One region of the Streptomyces tatrensis genome, then DNA from elsewhere that is predicted to be linked to it. Evidence: riboswitches for the same ligand, from Rfam matches in the RefSeq annotation. Region 1 holds a riboswitch; each other region holds the start of a gene.
The links. Region 1 has a riboswitch for cobalamin ahead of ACODT5_RS08820 (ribonucleoside triphosphate reductase). Riboswitches for the same ligand answer to the same signal wherever they lie in the genome.
Positions count from the first base shown of each region.

Region 2: another riboswitch for cobalamin. It lies ahead of metE (5-methyltetrahydropteroyltriglutamate--homocysteine S-methyltransferase); the one in region 1 lies ahead of ACODT5_RS08820 (ribonucleoside triphosphate reductase).
Region 3: another riboswitch for cobalamin. It lies ahead of ACODT5_RS44820 (ribonucleoside-diphosphate reductase subunit alpha); the one in region 1 lies ahead of ACODT5_RS08820 (ribonucleoside triphosphate reductase).

Region 1 covers NZ_JBMDLB010000007.1:1,118,067-1,123,221, forward strand. The annotation lists gene ACODT5_RS08810 (aminotransferase class V-fold PLP-dependent enzyme) at 1-445, opposite strand, end outside; gene ACODT5_RS08815 (anaerobic ribonucleoside-triphosphate reductase activating protein) at 537-1,160, opposite strand; gene ACODT5_RS08820 (ribonucleoside triphosphate reductase) at 1,157-2,935, opposite strand; cobalamin riboswitch at 2,979-3,120, opposite strand; gene ACODT5_RS08825 (glycoside hydrolase family 71 protein) at 3,225-4,940, opposite strand.
Region 2 covers NZ_JBMDLB010000011.1:1,532,607-1,537,761, forward strand. The annotation lists gene ACODT5_RS22610 (threonine/serine exporter family protein) at 1-751, shown strand, start outside; gene ACODT5_RS22615 (hypothetical protein) at 841-966, shown strand; gene metE (5-methyltetrahydropteroyltriglutamate--homocysteine S-methyltransferase) at 1,066-3,417, opposite strand; cobalamin riboswitch at 3,588-3,813, opposite strand; gene rpmF (50S ribosomal protein L32) at 3,999-4,169, shown strand; gene ACODT5_RS22630 (CobW family GTP-binding protein) at 4,254-5,155, shown strand, end outside.
Region 3 covers NZ_JBMDLB010000011.1:6,321,791-6,326,945, reverse strand. The annotation lists gene ACODT5_RS44835 (carbon starvation CstA family protein) at 1-1,673, shown strand, start outside; gene ACODT5_RS44830 (CstA-like transporter-associated (seleno)protein) at 1,670-1,867, shown strand; gene ACODT5_RS44825 (GNAT family N-acetyltransferase) at 1,957-2,454, shown strand; cobalamin riboswitch at 2,532-2,660, shown strand; gene ACODT5_RS44820 (ribonucleoside-diphosphate reductase subunit alpha) at 2,821-5,155, shown strand, end outside.

The sequences.
Region 1 (5,155 bases):
CGGCCGCGACGACCGTGCCGTAGCCGTGGTCGGTGACCAGGACCTCGTCGCCGGGGGCGAACTCCACGGCGTCGAGGGCCGTGTTGGCGGCCTCGGTGGCGTTGGTCACGAAGGCGAGCCCGTCCGGATCGGCGCCGAGCCGGGCGGCGATCCGGGTCCTGGCCTCGACGAGCCGGTCGGGGGCGCCGATGAAGAAGGCGTCGGGGTCGGCGTGCGCCTCGGCCCGCAGGGCGGCCTGTGCTTCCTGGACGGGGATCGGCACCGCTCCGAACGACCCGTGGTTCAGGTGGCTGACGGCCTCGGAGAGCCGGAACAGCTCACGTCCGCCCGGGAATTCTGCGGGACGGCGGAGAGACCCGCTGCGTGAGGCGGACCCGGCCCGCCCGGCGGCGTCGGCGGGGTCGACGCGGTCGGCGCGGTCGGTCGGCTCGGCGGGCTGGGTCACGTGGGACCTCCGTGGGTGCGGCGCGGCTGTCGGCCCGATCATGCCCCGCCGCCCACCGGAGCGACAGCCCCTCCTCCGGCCATCGAGGCGCTCAGGCCGCCGGCGGGCGCACGGTCTGGCGGTGTGTGGCCCCCGCGCCCAGGTCCGCGAGCCAGGCGTCCAGGTCGGCCATGGCGGGCGGGTCCAGGAGGGCCGGGTCCACCGTGGTGCGGAGCTGGTGGGGCACCCCCGAGGCGAGCAGGAGGCGCAGGCTGCGCTCGGCCGAGGCGGCGGCGTGTCCGATGCCGGTGACCCTCTCGTACCGGCCGGGCGGGGCCTTGACGTCGAAGCCGACCCAGTCGAGGAGGCCGGCGTCGAGCAGCCGGGCCAGGCGCCGCGGGAAGGCTCCCCCGGTGTGCAGGCCCACCTCCATGCCCAGCGCGCGGGCCTCCCGTACGGCCTGCGGCAGACCGCGCTGGAGCAGCGGTTCGCCGCCCGAGAAGACGATCCCGTCGAGCAGCCCCGTCCGGCGGGCGAGGTGGCCGAGGACCTCGTCCCAGGAGACGGCGGCGGGGGCCCGGGCGGGCAGCAGGCCGGGGTTGTGGCAGTAGCCGCACCTCCAGGGGCAGCCCTGACAGAAGACGGTGGTGACCAGCCGGCCGGGCCAGTCGCACGTGGACAGCCGGGACCAGCCGCCGATGCGGACGACCTCGTCCGGATGCGCGGCGGGGCTCACACGGCCGCCTTGAAGTGGACGCGCTCGGCGTGTTCGCCCTTCTTGCCGATGTTGAAGGAGGACACCGGGCGGTGGTAGCCCATGACCCGGGTCCACACCTCGCACTCCGCGCCGCAGGTGGGGCAGTGGGGCTGCTCCCCCGCCAGGTAGCCGTGGTCCGCGCAGATGGAGAAGGTGGGGGTCACCGTCAGGTAGGGGAGCCGGAAGGTCTCCAGCGAGCGCCGGACCAGCTTGCGGCAGGCCCCCGCCGTCGGGATCCGCTCGGGGGTGTACAGGTGCAGGACGGTGCCGCCCGTGTACTTGCCCTGCAGTTCGTCCTGGCGCTCCAGCGCCTCGAAGGGGTCGTCGGTCCATCCGACGGGCAGCTGGGAGGAGTTGGTGTAGTACGGGTTGGCGTCGGTGCCGGCCTGGAGGATGCCGGGGAAGCGGGCCCGGTCCTCCTTCGCGAAGCGGTACGTCGTGCCCTCGGCGGGGGTGGCCTCCAGGTTGTAGAGGTGGCCGGTGCTCTCCTGGAAGTCGACCATCCGGGCCCGTACCCGGTCCAGGAGGCGGACCGCGAGGGCGTGACCCTCGGGCGCGGTGATGTCGTGGGCGTCCCGGCTGAAGTTGCGGACCATCTCGTTGACGCCGTTGACGCCGATGGTGGAGAAGTGGTTGCGCAGGGTGCCCAGGTACCGCTTGGTGTAGGGGAAGAGACCGCCGTCGATCAGGTCCTGGACGGTGGTCCGCTTGAGTTCGAGGCTGTCCTTGGCGAGCTCGCACAGCCGGTCCACCTCGGCCAGCAGCCGCTCCTCGTCGCCCGCGTAAAGATGCCCGAGGCGGGCGCAGTTGAGGGTGACCACGCCGAGCGAGCCGGTCTGCTCGGCGCTTCCGAAGAGCCCGTTGCCGCGCTTGAGCAGCTCGGTGAGGTCGAGCTGGAGCCGGCAGCACATGGAGCGGATCATGTTCGGTTCGAGCTCGGAGTTGATGAAGTTCTGGAAGTACGGGAGCCCGTACTTGGCGGTCATCGCGAAGAGCCGCTCGGCGTTCTCGCTCTCCCAGGCGAAGTCCTTGGTGATGTTGTAGGTCGGGATGGGGAAGGTGAACACCCGCCCGGTGGCGTCGCCTTCCGTCATCACCTCGATGTACGCCCGGTTGATCATGTCCATCTCGGCCTGGAGCTCGCCGTAGGTGAATCCGGCCTCCTCCCCCGCGACCACCGGGACCTGCTCGCGCAGGTCCTCGGGGCAGGTCCAGTCGAAGGTGAGGTTGGTGAAGGGGGTCTGGGTGCCCCAGCGCGAGGGGACGTTGAGGTTGTGGACGAGCTCCTGGACGCACTGCCTGACCTGGTCGTACGTCAGCGCGTCGAGGCGGACGTAGGGCGCGAGGTAGGTGTCGAAGGAGGAGAAGGCCTGGGCGCCCGCCCATTCGTTCTGCAGGGTGCCGAGGAAGTTCACGATCTGGCCGACGGCCGAGGACAGGTGCCTGGGCGGGGCGGAGTCGATCTGGCCGGGGACCCCGTTGAACCCCTCGGTGAGCAGGGTGCGCAGGGACCATCCGGCGCAGTAGCCGGAGAGCATGTCCAGGTCGTGGATGTGGAGGTCGCCCTCGCGGTGGGCGCGGGCCACGGCAGCGGGATAGACCTGTTCCAGCCAGTAGTTCGCCGTGACCTTGCCGGCGGCGTTGAGGATGAGCCCGCCGAGTGAATAGCCCTGGTTGGCGTTGGCGTTCACCCGCCAGTCCCGGCGGTCCAGGTATTCGGTCACGGTCTCTACGGCATCGACGACAGCAGTCACGGCGGCCCTCCCACGAGGCTCGGCACGGAAGAATGGCGGGCGCTTTCGAGCGCCCGTGCCGGCAGGTGTCGGACTGGTCCGCCGTGGCGGACTTGACCGTTGCGGGGCAGTCCCGGATTCCCACCGGGTTCCCTGTTGCCTCGGTCGGGGAGAGGCCCCGCCGAACCGGCAAGACCAACACTACATATGGATATGACCACAGCGCGCCACCACTACATATGGGGTGACGAAGGTCCCGAACGAAGGGACTTCGGCCCCTGCGGAGAGTAGCCGCAGGGGCCCGGCGGGCTCAGCTCCGGCCGCTGCTGGCGGCCTGGTACTGGAGGTCCTGCACCTCCACCGTGCGGTCCACCCGGTACCCCAGTTCCACCCGGGCCCCGGTCCTGCCGTCGCGCACCACGGCCGCCGAGCCGGTGCCCGGGCTCAGGGGCAGCAGCTCGGAGTGGACCCCGGCCGGGGCCGCGTGCGTGTCCCCGGCCGCTCCCACGGCCGTACGGATGCTCGCGGGCGCGGTCAGGAAGCTCAGCACCTCCACCGTGTCCCGGGCCGCGGCGCTGCCGCCGCGCAGCGACATCACGAGGGACTGGCCGCCGCTCGGGTCGGCGGCGGCGAACTGGGTGCGCGAGCTGAGGTACAGCGTGTCCCGGACGATCTTCGGCCAGCCGCCCGTCTTGAACCGGGTGAGGTAGTACGAGGAAAGGTCCAGGTAGGCATGGCCGTTGTGCAGGGAGGGCGCGAACTGGCTGCCCTCGCTGTAGTCGTTCCAGGTGGTGAGCTGGACCCAGTCGGCCCCGTCCTCGATGGCGCGGTTCCATGTGGCGCGCAGGGTCGCGGTGTTGCCCGCCTCGTCATAGATGCCCTGGTTGGGGCGGGCGTCCTGGACGGAGACGGGCTGCATCCAGATCTTGCCCGCGGCGTGGGCGCGCCGCACGTCGCGCGTGGAGCTCTCCTGGCCGACGTAGCTGCGGCTGCCCCACTCGGAGAATCCGTAGCTGATCGACTCGAACGCGCCGTTGTGCGCGCCGAAGTCGAGGAAGAGCGGGACGAAGGCGGTGCGGATGCCGTGCCGGGACTTCAGGACGTCCATGACCCGGGTCCACCAGGCGGCGCTCTGCTGCTCCGCCTTGAACGGCGAGACGACCAGCCGTCCGTCGGGGAGCCGGTGGGCGGCGGGTGTCTTGCCGAGGTCCGCGAGGAGGTCGGCGAGCACGACCGGGTCGTCGGTGTCCAGGGAGGTCATGTCGGGCATCAGCATGACCTTGAAGGCCGGGTCCACCGAACGGGCCGCCTCCATCAGGAGCTTGCAGCGTTCGAGGTTCTTCCCGGAGAGGGAGAGCAGGTCGAGGGTGAATCCGTCGATGCCGGCGGCGCGGGCCGTGCGGACCTCCTGCTGGAGGTTGGCGAGCTCCCAGTCCCCGGCCTTGGGCGCGACGGGCAGCGGCCGGTCGCGCAGCAGGCCGCCGTAGCGCTCGTGCTTGCCGTTCTCGCCGTCCGGCTTCAGGTAGTTGCGGGTGTAGTAGTCGACCTCGGCGGGCGCGTTGTCCAGGGAGAGCGGGTACGGGGTGAAGTAGTGGGCGAAGACCAGCTTCTTGCCGGCGGCGCCGGAGCGCAGGGCGGCCGGCTGCGGCAGGTCGAAGGGCAGGGCTCCGGTGGGGCGCGCTCCGCCGTCCGCGCCGGACCCCTGGGCCTTCGGGTCCGGAGCGCGCCCGGTCGGGCTCTGCGGGGCGGTGGTGCCCGGGCCGGTGGCGGCGGGGCCGGATGTGGTGGGCGCGGGGCTGCCGCCCGGGATTCCGGGCAGGGTGTCGGCCGGGCCGGGCGCCGAACGGGCCCGTGCGTCCGCGACGGTACGGGGCTCCCAGGCGAGGCCCGTCGCGGCGCAGACTCCCGCCAGGAGGAAGGCGGACAGGAGGAGGCTCAGCAGGGGTCTTCGACGCCGGAAGCCCGCACGGCGCCGGTGCGACGCGGGTTTCGTGCCGCGCCCTGACCGACGCCGGTCCGCACTCATGCTGGTCCTCCCCCGAATATGCCCGCGCCATGCCCGTACATCGGGCGGCACAGCAGCAGTACAGCGGATTCCGGGCCCCCGGACAACTGTTCCCCGGGAGAAGGGACATGAGGCATCTCTTCGCCATCGCTGGACAAAGGCGTGTGACCTGTACAACTCCTGCGATCACCGGCGCCACGGGCTTTTCACCGGAATAGGGAGTTCCACTGGCCTTT
Region 2 (5,155 bases), on a different contig from region 1:
TACCGGCGTCCAGCCGTTCCCCGAGGTCCGTGCCGCGCTGGAGGAGGTGCGGTCGATGCCGCAGAGCGTGAGCACGGTCGCCTCGGTCTTCGGATACGTCGTGGCCACCGTCGGGCTGGGCATGGTCTTCCACGCCACCGTCCCCGCGATCATCGGCTACGCGGTGCTCGGGCTGGCGGTCGGCCTGCTGCAGGTGCTCACCGCGCGCTACTGGCCGGTCCTCGGCCCGATCCTGCCGGTGGTCGCCGGCATCCTGGCCACCGGTCTCGCCCAGGCGTTCGCCGGGCCCCTGTTGCACGAGTCGCCCCAGTTCCTGTTCATCGCCCCGCTCGTCGGCTTCCTGCCCGGCGCGGCCCTGACGATGGCGCCCATCGAGCTGTCGCTCGGCTACACCCTGTCCGGCGTGGCCCGGCTGGCCGGGGCGGTCAACGTCCTGCTCCTGCTGGCCGTGGGCATCCTGGCCGGCGTCCAGGCCGTGGACGCACGGCCCGCCGCACCCCCGTACCCGGAGGTGTTCGGGCCCTGGGCGGGGTGGGTCGGGGCGGTGCTGTTCCTCGTCGGCTTCACGCTCTACTTCTCCGCGCCCGCGCGGACGATGCCCTGGATGATCGCCGCCCTGCTGCTGGCACGACTGGTGCAGACCGCGGGTCAGGCCGTGGCCGGGATCGCGCTCGGCGCCTTCCTGGCGGGCATGCTGCTGCCGCGCTGGCCGCCTGGATCCAGCGCCGCCGCAACATCCCGGACCTGCTGATCTTCCTCCCCTGCTACTGGGTCCTGGTACCCGGTGCGAGCAGCCTCGAAGGCGTCTCCGAACTGCTGGCCCGGCACACCGCCGCCAGCATGGGGCTCCTCCTCAACGCCATGGTCACCCTCGTCGCCATCGGCCTGGGCATCCTGGTCGGGGCCCAGCTGAGCGGCCGCCCCCGGGTCCGGGTCGGCCCGGCGCCCGACCCGCCCGCGGCCTGATCCCCCGGCCACGGCGGCCGCCGGAGCGCGCACCCGGCCGGCACCCGGAGCCTCCGGATGCCGGCCGTCCTACGGGGGATGAGGCGGGATCAGACGGGATCAGGCGCTCGGTGAGACGTCCGCGCGCACCCGGCGGGCCGCCTCGACGAGGTTCTCCAGGGAGGCCCGCGTCTCGGGCCAGCCGCGGGTCTTCAGGCCGCAGTCGGGGTTGACCCAGAGGCGTTCGGCGGGGATCGCCCCGAGTCCCTTGCGCAGCAGGGCCGTCGCCTCGCCGGCCGAGGGGATGCGGGGAGAGTGGATGTCCCAGACGCCGGGGCCGACCTCGCGCGGGTAGCCCGCGCCGGCGAGTTCGGTCGCTACCTGCATGTGGGAGCGGGCCGCCTCCAGGCTGATGACGTCGGCGTCGAGGTTCTCGATGGCCTCGACGACGTCCCCGAACTCCGCGTAGCACATGTGGGTGTGGATCTGGGTGTCCGGCCGGACCCCGCTGGTGGTGAGGCGGAAGGATTCCGTGGCCCACTCCAGGTAGCCGGCATGGTCGGCGGCGCGCAGCGGGAGGGTTTCGCGCAGGGCGGGCTCGTCGACCTGGATGACGGAGGTGCCGGCCGCCTCCAGGTCGGTCACCTCGTCGCGGAGCGCGAGGGCCACCTGGCGGGCGGTGGCGGCGAGCGGCTGGTCGTCGCGGACGAAGGACCAGGCGAGCATGGTGACGGGGCCGGTGAGCATGCCCTTGACCGGCTTGGCCGTCTGCTGCTGGGCGTACGCGGTCCAGCGGACGGTCATCGGGTCGGGGCGCGAGATGTCACCGGCGAGGACCGGCGGGCGGACGTAGCGGGTGCCGTAGGACTGGACCCAGCCGTGCTGGGTGGCGAGGTAGCCGGTCAGCTGCTCGGCGAAGTACTGCACCATGTCGCCCCGTTCGGGCTCTCCGTGCACGAGCACGTCGAGGCCCGCCTTCTCCTGGAAGGAGACGACTTCGCGGATCTCGGCCCGGATGCGGTCCTCGTAGGCCGCCGTGTCGATGCGTCCCGCGCGCAGGTCGGCGCGGGCGGCGCGCAGTTCCGTGGTCTGCGGGAAGGAGCCGATGGTGGTGGTGGGCAGGAGCGGCAGGCCGAGGTGGGCGCGCTGGGCGGCGGCCCGTTCGGCGTAGGACGGGACGCGGCGGCCGTCCGTGTCGGTGATGGCGGCGGTGCGGGCGCGGACGGCGGGGTCGTGGGTGATCCGGGAGGCGGCGCGGGAGGCCAGGTCGGCCCGGTTGGCGGCGAGTTCGGCCGCGATCGCGTCGGTGCCCCGGGCGAGTCCCCGGGCCAGCGTGCTGATCTCGGTGGTCTTCTGCCGGGCGAAGGCGAGCCAGCGCCGGATCTGCGGATCGGTGTCCCGCTCGGCGTCGGCGTCGAGCGGGACGTGCAGCAGGGAGCAGGACGCGGCGACGTCGACCCGGCCGGCGAGGCCGAGCAGGGTGCCCAGGGTCGTCAGCGACCGCTGGTGGTCGTTGATCCAGATGTTGCGGCCGTCGACCACGCCGGCGACCAGGCGCTTGCCGGGGATGCCGCCGGCCGCGGCGAGGTCGTCGAGGTTGGCGGCGGCCCGGTCGGTGAAGTCGAGGGCGAGGCCCTCCACGGGCGCCTTCGCCAGTACGGGCAGTACTTCGCCGAGCCGGTCGAAGTAGGAGGCGACGAGCAGCTTGGGGCGCTCGGTGAGGCCGGGGCCGCCGAGCTCGCGGTAGGCGCGGGCCGCGGCGTTGAGTTCGGCCGGGGTGCGGTCCTGGACCAGGGCCGGTTCGTCGAGCTGGACCCATTCGGCGCCCGCCGCGCGCAGTGCGGCGAGGACCTGTGCGTAGACGGGGAGCAGCCGGTCGAGGAGGGCCAGCGGCTCGAATCCGGGGGCCGTGCCGGGTGCGGGCTTGGCGAGGAGGAGGTAGGTCACCGGTCCGACGAGGACCGGTCGGGCCGTGTGGCCGAGGGCCAGGGCCTCCTTCAACTCGGCGACCTGTCGGGCGGGTTCGGCGGTGAAGACGGTGTCGGGGCCCAGTTCGGGGACCAGGTAGTGGTAGTTGGTGTCGAACCACTTGGTCATCTCCAGCGGGGCCACGTCCTGGGTGCCGCGCGCCATCGCGAAGTAGCCGTCCAGGGCGTCCGCTTCGACCGCGGACCGGTGGCGGTCGGGGATCGCGCCGAGCATGACCGTGGTGTCCAGGACGTGGTCGTAGTACGAGAAGTCGCCGGTGGGCAGCTCGGTGATGCCGGCCCCGGCGAGCCGGGCCCAGTTGGTGCGGCGCAGGTCGCGGGCCGTGGCGCGGAGGGCTTCGGCGGTGACGCGGCCCTTCCAGTAGCCCTCGACCGCCTTCTTCAGTTCCCGGTTCTGTCCCTGGCGGGGGTAGCCGTACACGGTGGCGCCCACGGGCGCGGTTGCGGGTGCGCCTACGGGCGCGGCTGCGGACTCGGTGGTCACGGAACTCTCCTTCGCGAGCGTGTCTCCATGAACCCGGTGACGGGCCGCGGACGCGAAGGGTGCGGGAACGGGCGGGCGCCGGGGTCGCGTACGGCTCGGTACGCGACGGGAGGACCCGCCTGAAGCACGCCGACCCGCCCACGAGGTCACCGGGAAACCGTGCGCGGTCGATCGCGCGCGGGCAACGGGCAGGTCTTCGGACTCGCGGGCTCGCCTGCCGGTCTCCCGACGGGCACCTAATGGCCGTCGCTTCCCAGGACCGGTTCCGGTCCCAGTGCGTATGACGGCGGTCGTTCCCGCTCACCGCTGCGGGGCAGTCCCGGATTCCCACCGGGTTCCCTCTTACGACGCCTCCCGCCTGGCGGGCGGGGGCGAACCAGCTGCGAGGCCCACAGTAGGGCGGACGCCCGGGAAATGAACACGACTTCCCCCATGCCGGACCGTGAAATGGGACACGGAGACGCGCCTCCCCCGGCCCGACGGCGGTTGACGCGCACCCACCCCACCCCCTTATTGAAAATGGTCGTCGTTTTCGTATAGGCTCACGCCGGACGCTTCGACACCCACACCAGGAGGTCCCGATGGCCGTGCCCAAACGGAAGATGTCCCGCAGCAACACCCGCCACCGCCGGGCCCAGTGGAAGGCCACGACGCCGCAGCTCGCCCCGATCACCGTCGACGGGGCCGTGTACCTGGTTCCGCAGCGGCTGGTGAAGGCGTACGAACGCGGCCTGCTGCGCCCCGAGAGCTGAGGAGAGCCACCCCGTGAAGTCCCCGATCCGCCCCGCCCGCCACGGAGGGTCCGAGTGACCCTCCCCGTCGTGATCGTCGGCGGGATGCACGCCGACGCACGCAAGGAGACGGTCGAGCACCTGCTGCGGACCGTGCCGGGAAGCATCGCCCTGCACCACGATCCGTCCTCGGCCGCCGAGGGCAACGTCCTGCGCACGCTGCGCGATTCCGGGGGCGCGATCTCCGCCGAGGAGACCCCGCTGGTCAACGACTGCGCCTGCTGCGCCCTGCGCGAGGACCTGGTTCCCGAGCTGAAGCGGCTGGCCGCCGGCGGGCTGACCCGGCTGGCCGTCGTGGAGCTCTGGGACTCGGTCGAGCCCAGGGCGATGGCCGAGGTCGTCGCGGCGCACTCAGGCGACGCCCTGGAACTCACCAACGTGATCATCGCCGTCGACCCCGCGCTCGTCCTGCCCTGCCTCGGCAACGGGGACGACCTCGCCGAAGCCGGCCTCGCCGCGGCCGCCACCGACCGGCGGACCGTCGGGGACACCTGGGCCCGCCAGCTCGAATACGCGCCGGTCCTCGCCATCGCCGACGGCGGCGAGGCCGACGACGAGGACCGCGCCCTGCTCGCCCAGCTGCACCCGACGGCCCGCCGCGTGCCCACCGGCTCCAGCGAACTCACCCGCCTGGCGTTCGCCGGCTTCGATGTGGAGAGCGCCGCCGCGGCGCAGCACCCCGCCTGCGCGCTGCTCCCCCAGGAGGCCGACGAGGCCGGAGTCGCCACGCTCGTCTGGCGGCGCCGCCGGCCGTTCCACCCCGAGCGGCTCTACGAGGCCCTGGAGGACCTGTGCTGCGCCGCGACCCGCAGCCGCGGCCGGTTCTGGCTGGCCGACCGGCCCGACACCCTCCTCGCCTGGGACGCCGCCGGCGGCGCGCTGTGCGTGGAGAGCGCCGGCCCCTGGCTGGCCTCGCTCCCCGACGCCGCCTGGGACCTGGTCCCCGC
Region 3 (5,155 bases), on a different contig from region 1:
TCGGCGTCTTCGCCATCATGATCATCCTGCTGGCCGTGCTGGCCCTGGTCATCGTCAACGCGCTGGCGCACTCCCCGTGGGGCGTCTTCTCCATCGGCATGACCATCCCGATCGCCCTCTTCATGGGCTTCTACCTGCGCGTCCTGCGCCCGGGCAAGGTCACCGAGGTCTCCGCCGTCGGTGTCGCGCTCCTGCTGCTCGCCATCGTCGCGGGCGGCTGGGTCGCCGAGTCCTCGCTGGCGGACACCTTCACCCTGGAGAAGGAGACGCTGGTCATCTGGATGGTCGCCTACGGCTTCGTGGCGTCCGTCCTGCCGGTGTGGATGCTGCTCGCCCCGCGCGACTACCTCTCCACCTTCATGAAGGTGGGCACCATCGGGCTGCTGGCCGTGGGCGTGGTCATCGCCATGCCGACGCTGAAGATGCCGGCGGTCACCGAGTTCGCCTCGCGCGGCGACGGCCCGGTCTTCGCCGGCTCGATGTTCCCCTTCGTCTTCATCACCATCGCCTGCGGAGCCCTCTCCGGCTTCCACTCCCTGGTCTCCTCGGGCACCACCCCGAAGATGATCCAGAAGGAGACCCAGGTCCGGGTCATCGGCTACGGCGCCATGCTGACCGAGTCCTTCGTCGCGATCATGGCGATCATCGCGGCCTGCATCATCGACCCCGGCCTCTACTTCGCCATCAACTCCCCCGGCGGCGTGGTCGGCGCCACCGTCGAGACGGCCTCGCAGGCCGTGACGAACTTCGGCTTCGCCATCTCCCCCGAGGCCCTCGCGCAGGCCGCGAAGGACGTGGAGGAGACCAGCCTGCTGTCCCGTACGGGCGGCGCGCCGACCTTCGCACTCGGAATGTCGGAGATCTTCTCGGCCGTCATCGGCGGCACCGCGATGAAGGCGTTCTGGTACCACTTCGCGATCATGTTCGAGGCCCTGTTCATCCTGACCACGGTCGACGCGGGCACCCGCGTGGGCCGGTTCATGCTCCAGGACACCCTCGGCAACGTGCACAAGTCCTTCAAGGACGTCAGCTGGAAGCCGGGCGTCTGGTTCGCCAGCGCGGTGGTCGTCGGCGGCTGGGGCTACTTCCTCTGGGTCGGCGTCAAGGACCCGCTGGGCGGCATCAACCAGCTCTTCCCGCTGTTCGGCATCGCGAACCAGCTCCTCGCAGCGGTCGCCCTGTCCGTCTGCACCACCCTGCTGATCAAGTCCGGCCGGCTCAAGTGGGCCTGGGTGACGGGCGTTCCGCTGGCCTGGGACCTGGCCGTCACGCTCACCGCCAGCTACCAGAAGATCTTCTCCGACAACCCGAAGATCGGCTTCTTCGCGCAGCGGGACGTCTACCAGGACGGCATCGACGCGGGCAAGGTCCTCAAGCCCGCCAAGAACATGGACGAGATGCACACCGTGGTCACCAACGCCACGGTGGACGGCGTCCTGTCGGTCTTCTTCGCCCTGCTGATCATCGTCGTGCTCGTGGACGCGGCCCGGACCTGCTTCAAGGCCATCCGCAAGCCCGAGTCGGTCACCCTGGTCGAGTTCCCGTGGACCGAGTCCAAGATCGTCGCCCCGGCCGGGCTCATCCCGACCGCCGAGGAGCGCGCGGAGCTCGCCGCGGCCGGCCTCGACTCGGGCGGGGGCCGCGTACAGGACCCGGTGCGGGAACCGGCGTGACCCGCCTGCGCCACCTGCTGGGCCGGGCCCGGTACTTCGTGAGGGAGTTCTCGGGCGAGGCGGCCTACGACCGCTACGTCGCCCACGCCCGTACGCACGACCCCGACGCCGAGGTCCAGTCGCGCCGGGCCTTCGAGCGGGCCCGTACGGACGCCCGCGAGGGAGATCCGCGCGAAGGGTTCCGCTGCTGCTGAACCCGTAGGACCCCAGGGGCCGCCGCGTCCGCCGTCCACCCGACGGAACGCGGCGGCCCCCCGCCTTGCCCTGGCGCACACTCGGAGCCATGGACATCATCATCAGGACGGCGACGGCCGCCGAATACGAAGAGCTCGGCGAGATCACCGCACGGGCCTACCTCGACGACGGACTCCTGGACTTCTCCGAGGACGACCCCTACCTGAGCCGGCTGCGCGATGTCGCCGGCCGCGCCCCCGACGCCGAAGTGATCGTCGCCGCGTACGAGCACACGCTGCTCGGCGGTGTGACCTTCGCCCCTCCCGGCAGCCCGCTGTGCGACATCGCGGGCCCCGGCGAGGCGGAGTTCCGGATGCTGGCCGTCTCCCCGGCGGCGCGCGGACGCGGCGCGGGCGAGGCCCTCGTACGGGCCTGCGTGAGCCGCGCCCGGGAGCTGGAGGGCGTGAGCCACCTGGTGCTGTCGACCACGGAGAAGATGCTCGGGGCACACCGGATCTACGACCGGCTGGGCTTCGTACGGACGCCGGATCGGGACTGGTACCCGGTTCCCGGCCTCCCCCTGCTCACCTACCGCCTGGAGCTGTAGTCGCGGACCGTCGCCCGGACCGTCTCGCGGAGCGACACAACATGTGGGGGCCAACGCAAGGACCGGCCCCCACATGTATGCTCGTGCTCGCTGTCGCCGCAGGGGAATCCGGTGAGAATCCGGAACTGTCCCGCAACGGTATGAAATGCACCGACCTGTTCGGTGCATCCGCAAGTCCGAGGACCTGTCGACAGTGCGCCCGGCTCGACCGAACCGGGTGCAGACACGTCCGGGCCTCGCGGTTGGGCCGGTGGACGCCACGTGGCGCACGCGCACTGCCCTGCCAGGCACGCGCTCCCCCACGTGCGCCCCCTCGCGCCCCGCACCAACGGTGTTCCCGGAGCCGAGCGAGGGAGAGCTCCCCCCGTGACCATCGCGCCTTCCGCACCGCGCGCCGAGTCCGACCCGTCCGCCTATGAGGGTCCGGGGGCCGCGCTCCTGCGCACGCTCACCGAGCTGACCGCCGACCTGCCCGACACCGACCCCGGCAAGGTCGCCGCCGCCGCGCTGCGCGGCCGCAGCGCCGCCGCCGACGAGGCGGAGCTCCGTACGCTCGCCACCGAGGGGGCCGCCGGGCTGATCTCCGAGGACCCGGCGTACTCCCGCCTCGCCGCCCGCCTGCTGACGCTGGCCGTGCGCGACGAGGCCGCCGGCCAGGGCGCCACCACCTTCTCCGGCTCCGTGGAGGTGGGCCACCGCGAGGGGCTCATCGCCGACCGCACCGCCGACTTCGTACGCCTGCACGCGAAGCGGCTCGACGCGCTGGTCGAGCACGCGCTCGCCGAGGGCGCCGACGACCGCTTCGGCTTCTTCGGCCTGCGCACCCTGCACAGCCGCTACCTGCTGCGGCACCCGATCACCCGCCAGGTCATCGAGACCCCGCAGTTCTTCATGCTGCGCGTGGCCTGCGGCCTCGCCGAAAACGAGAGCGTCCAGGCCGTCGAGGAAGTGGCCTCGCTCTACCGGCTGATGAGCCGCCTCGACTACCTGCCCTCCTCCCCCACCCTCTTCAACTCCGGCACCCGGCACCCGCAGATGTCCTCCTGCTACCTGCTGGACTCCCCGCTGGACGAGCTCGACTCGATCTACGACCGCTACCACCAGATCGCGCGCCTCTCCAAGCACGCCGGCGGCATCGGCCTCTCGTACTCCCGCATCCGCGCCCGCGGTTCGCTGATCCGCGGCACGAACGGCCACTCCAACGGCATCGTGCCGTTCCTGAAGACCCTCGACGCCTCCGTCGCCGCCGTGAACCAGGGCGGCCGCCGCAAGGGCGCCGCCGCCGTCTACCTGGAGACCTGGCACGCGGACATCGAGGAGTTCCTGGAGCTCCGCGACAACACCGGCGAGGACCAGCGCCGCACGCACAACCTGAACCTGGCCCACTGGGTGCCGGACGAGTTCATGCGCCGCGTGAACGCCGACGCCGACTGGTCGCTGTTCTCCCCGGCCGACGTCCCCGAGCTGGTCGACCTGTGGGGCGACGCGTTCGACGCCGCCTACCGCAAGGCCGAGGAGTCGGGCCTGGCCCGCAAGTCCATGCCCGCCCGCGACCTGTACGGCCGGATGATGCGCACCCTCGCGCAGACCGGCCAGGGCTGGATGACCTTCAAGGACGCCTCCAACCGCACGGCGAACCAGACCGCCGAGCCGGGCACCGTCGTCCACTCCTCGAACCTCTGCACCGAGATCATCGAGGTCACCAACGACGGCGAGACGGCCGTCTGCAACCTGGGCTCGGTCAACCTCGGCGCGTTCGTCGTGGACGGGGAGATCGACTGGGAGCGCCTGGACGAGACCGTCCGCACCGCGGTCACCTTCCTCGACCGCGTCGTCGACATCAACTTCTACCCGACCGAGCAGGCCGGCCGCTCCAACGCCCGCTGGCGCCCGGTGGGCCTGGGCGCCATGGGCCTCCAGGACGTCTTCTTCCAGCTGAAGCTGCCCTTCGACTCCCCCGAGGCGAAGGCCCTGTCCACGAAGCTCTCCGAGCGCATCATGCTCGCGGCGTACGAGGCCTCGTGCGACCTGGCCGAGCGCAGCGGCCCGCTCCCCGCGTGGGAGCAGACCCGCACGGCCCGCGGCGTCCTGCACCCCGACCACTACGAGGTCGAGCTGAACTGGCCCGAGCGCTGGGACGCGCTGCGCGCCCGGGTCGCGAAGACCGGCATGCGCAACTCCCTGCTCCTCGCGATCGCCCCGACGGCGACCATCGCCTCCATCGCGGGCGTGTACGAGTGCATCGAGCCGCAGGTCTCCAACCTCTTCAAGCGCGAGACCCTGAGCGGGGAGTTCCTCCAGGTCAACGGCTACCTGGTGCAGGAGCTCAAGCGGCTCGGCGTCTGGGACGCCCAGACCCGCGAGGCGCTGCGCGAGTCCTCCGGCTCGGTCCAGGGCTTCGGCTGGATCCCGGCGGAGGTGCGCGACCTGTACCGCACGGCGTGGGAGATCCCGCAGCGCGGCCTCATCGACATGGCCGCCGCGCGCACCCCCTTCCTGGACCAGTCGCAGTCGCTGAACCTGTTCCTGGAGACGCCCACCATCGGCAAGCTCAGCTCGATGTACGCGTACGCCTGGAAGCAGGGCCTGAAGACCACGTACTACCTGCGGTCCCGCCCCGCGACGAAGATCGCCCGCGCCGCCTCCGGCAGCACGGTCCCGGCGGCCGCCACCCCGCTCCCGCAGGCCGTCGACGCCGACG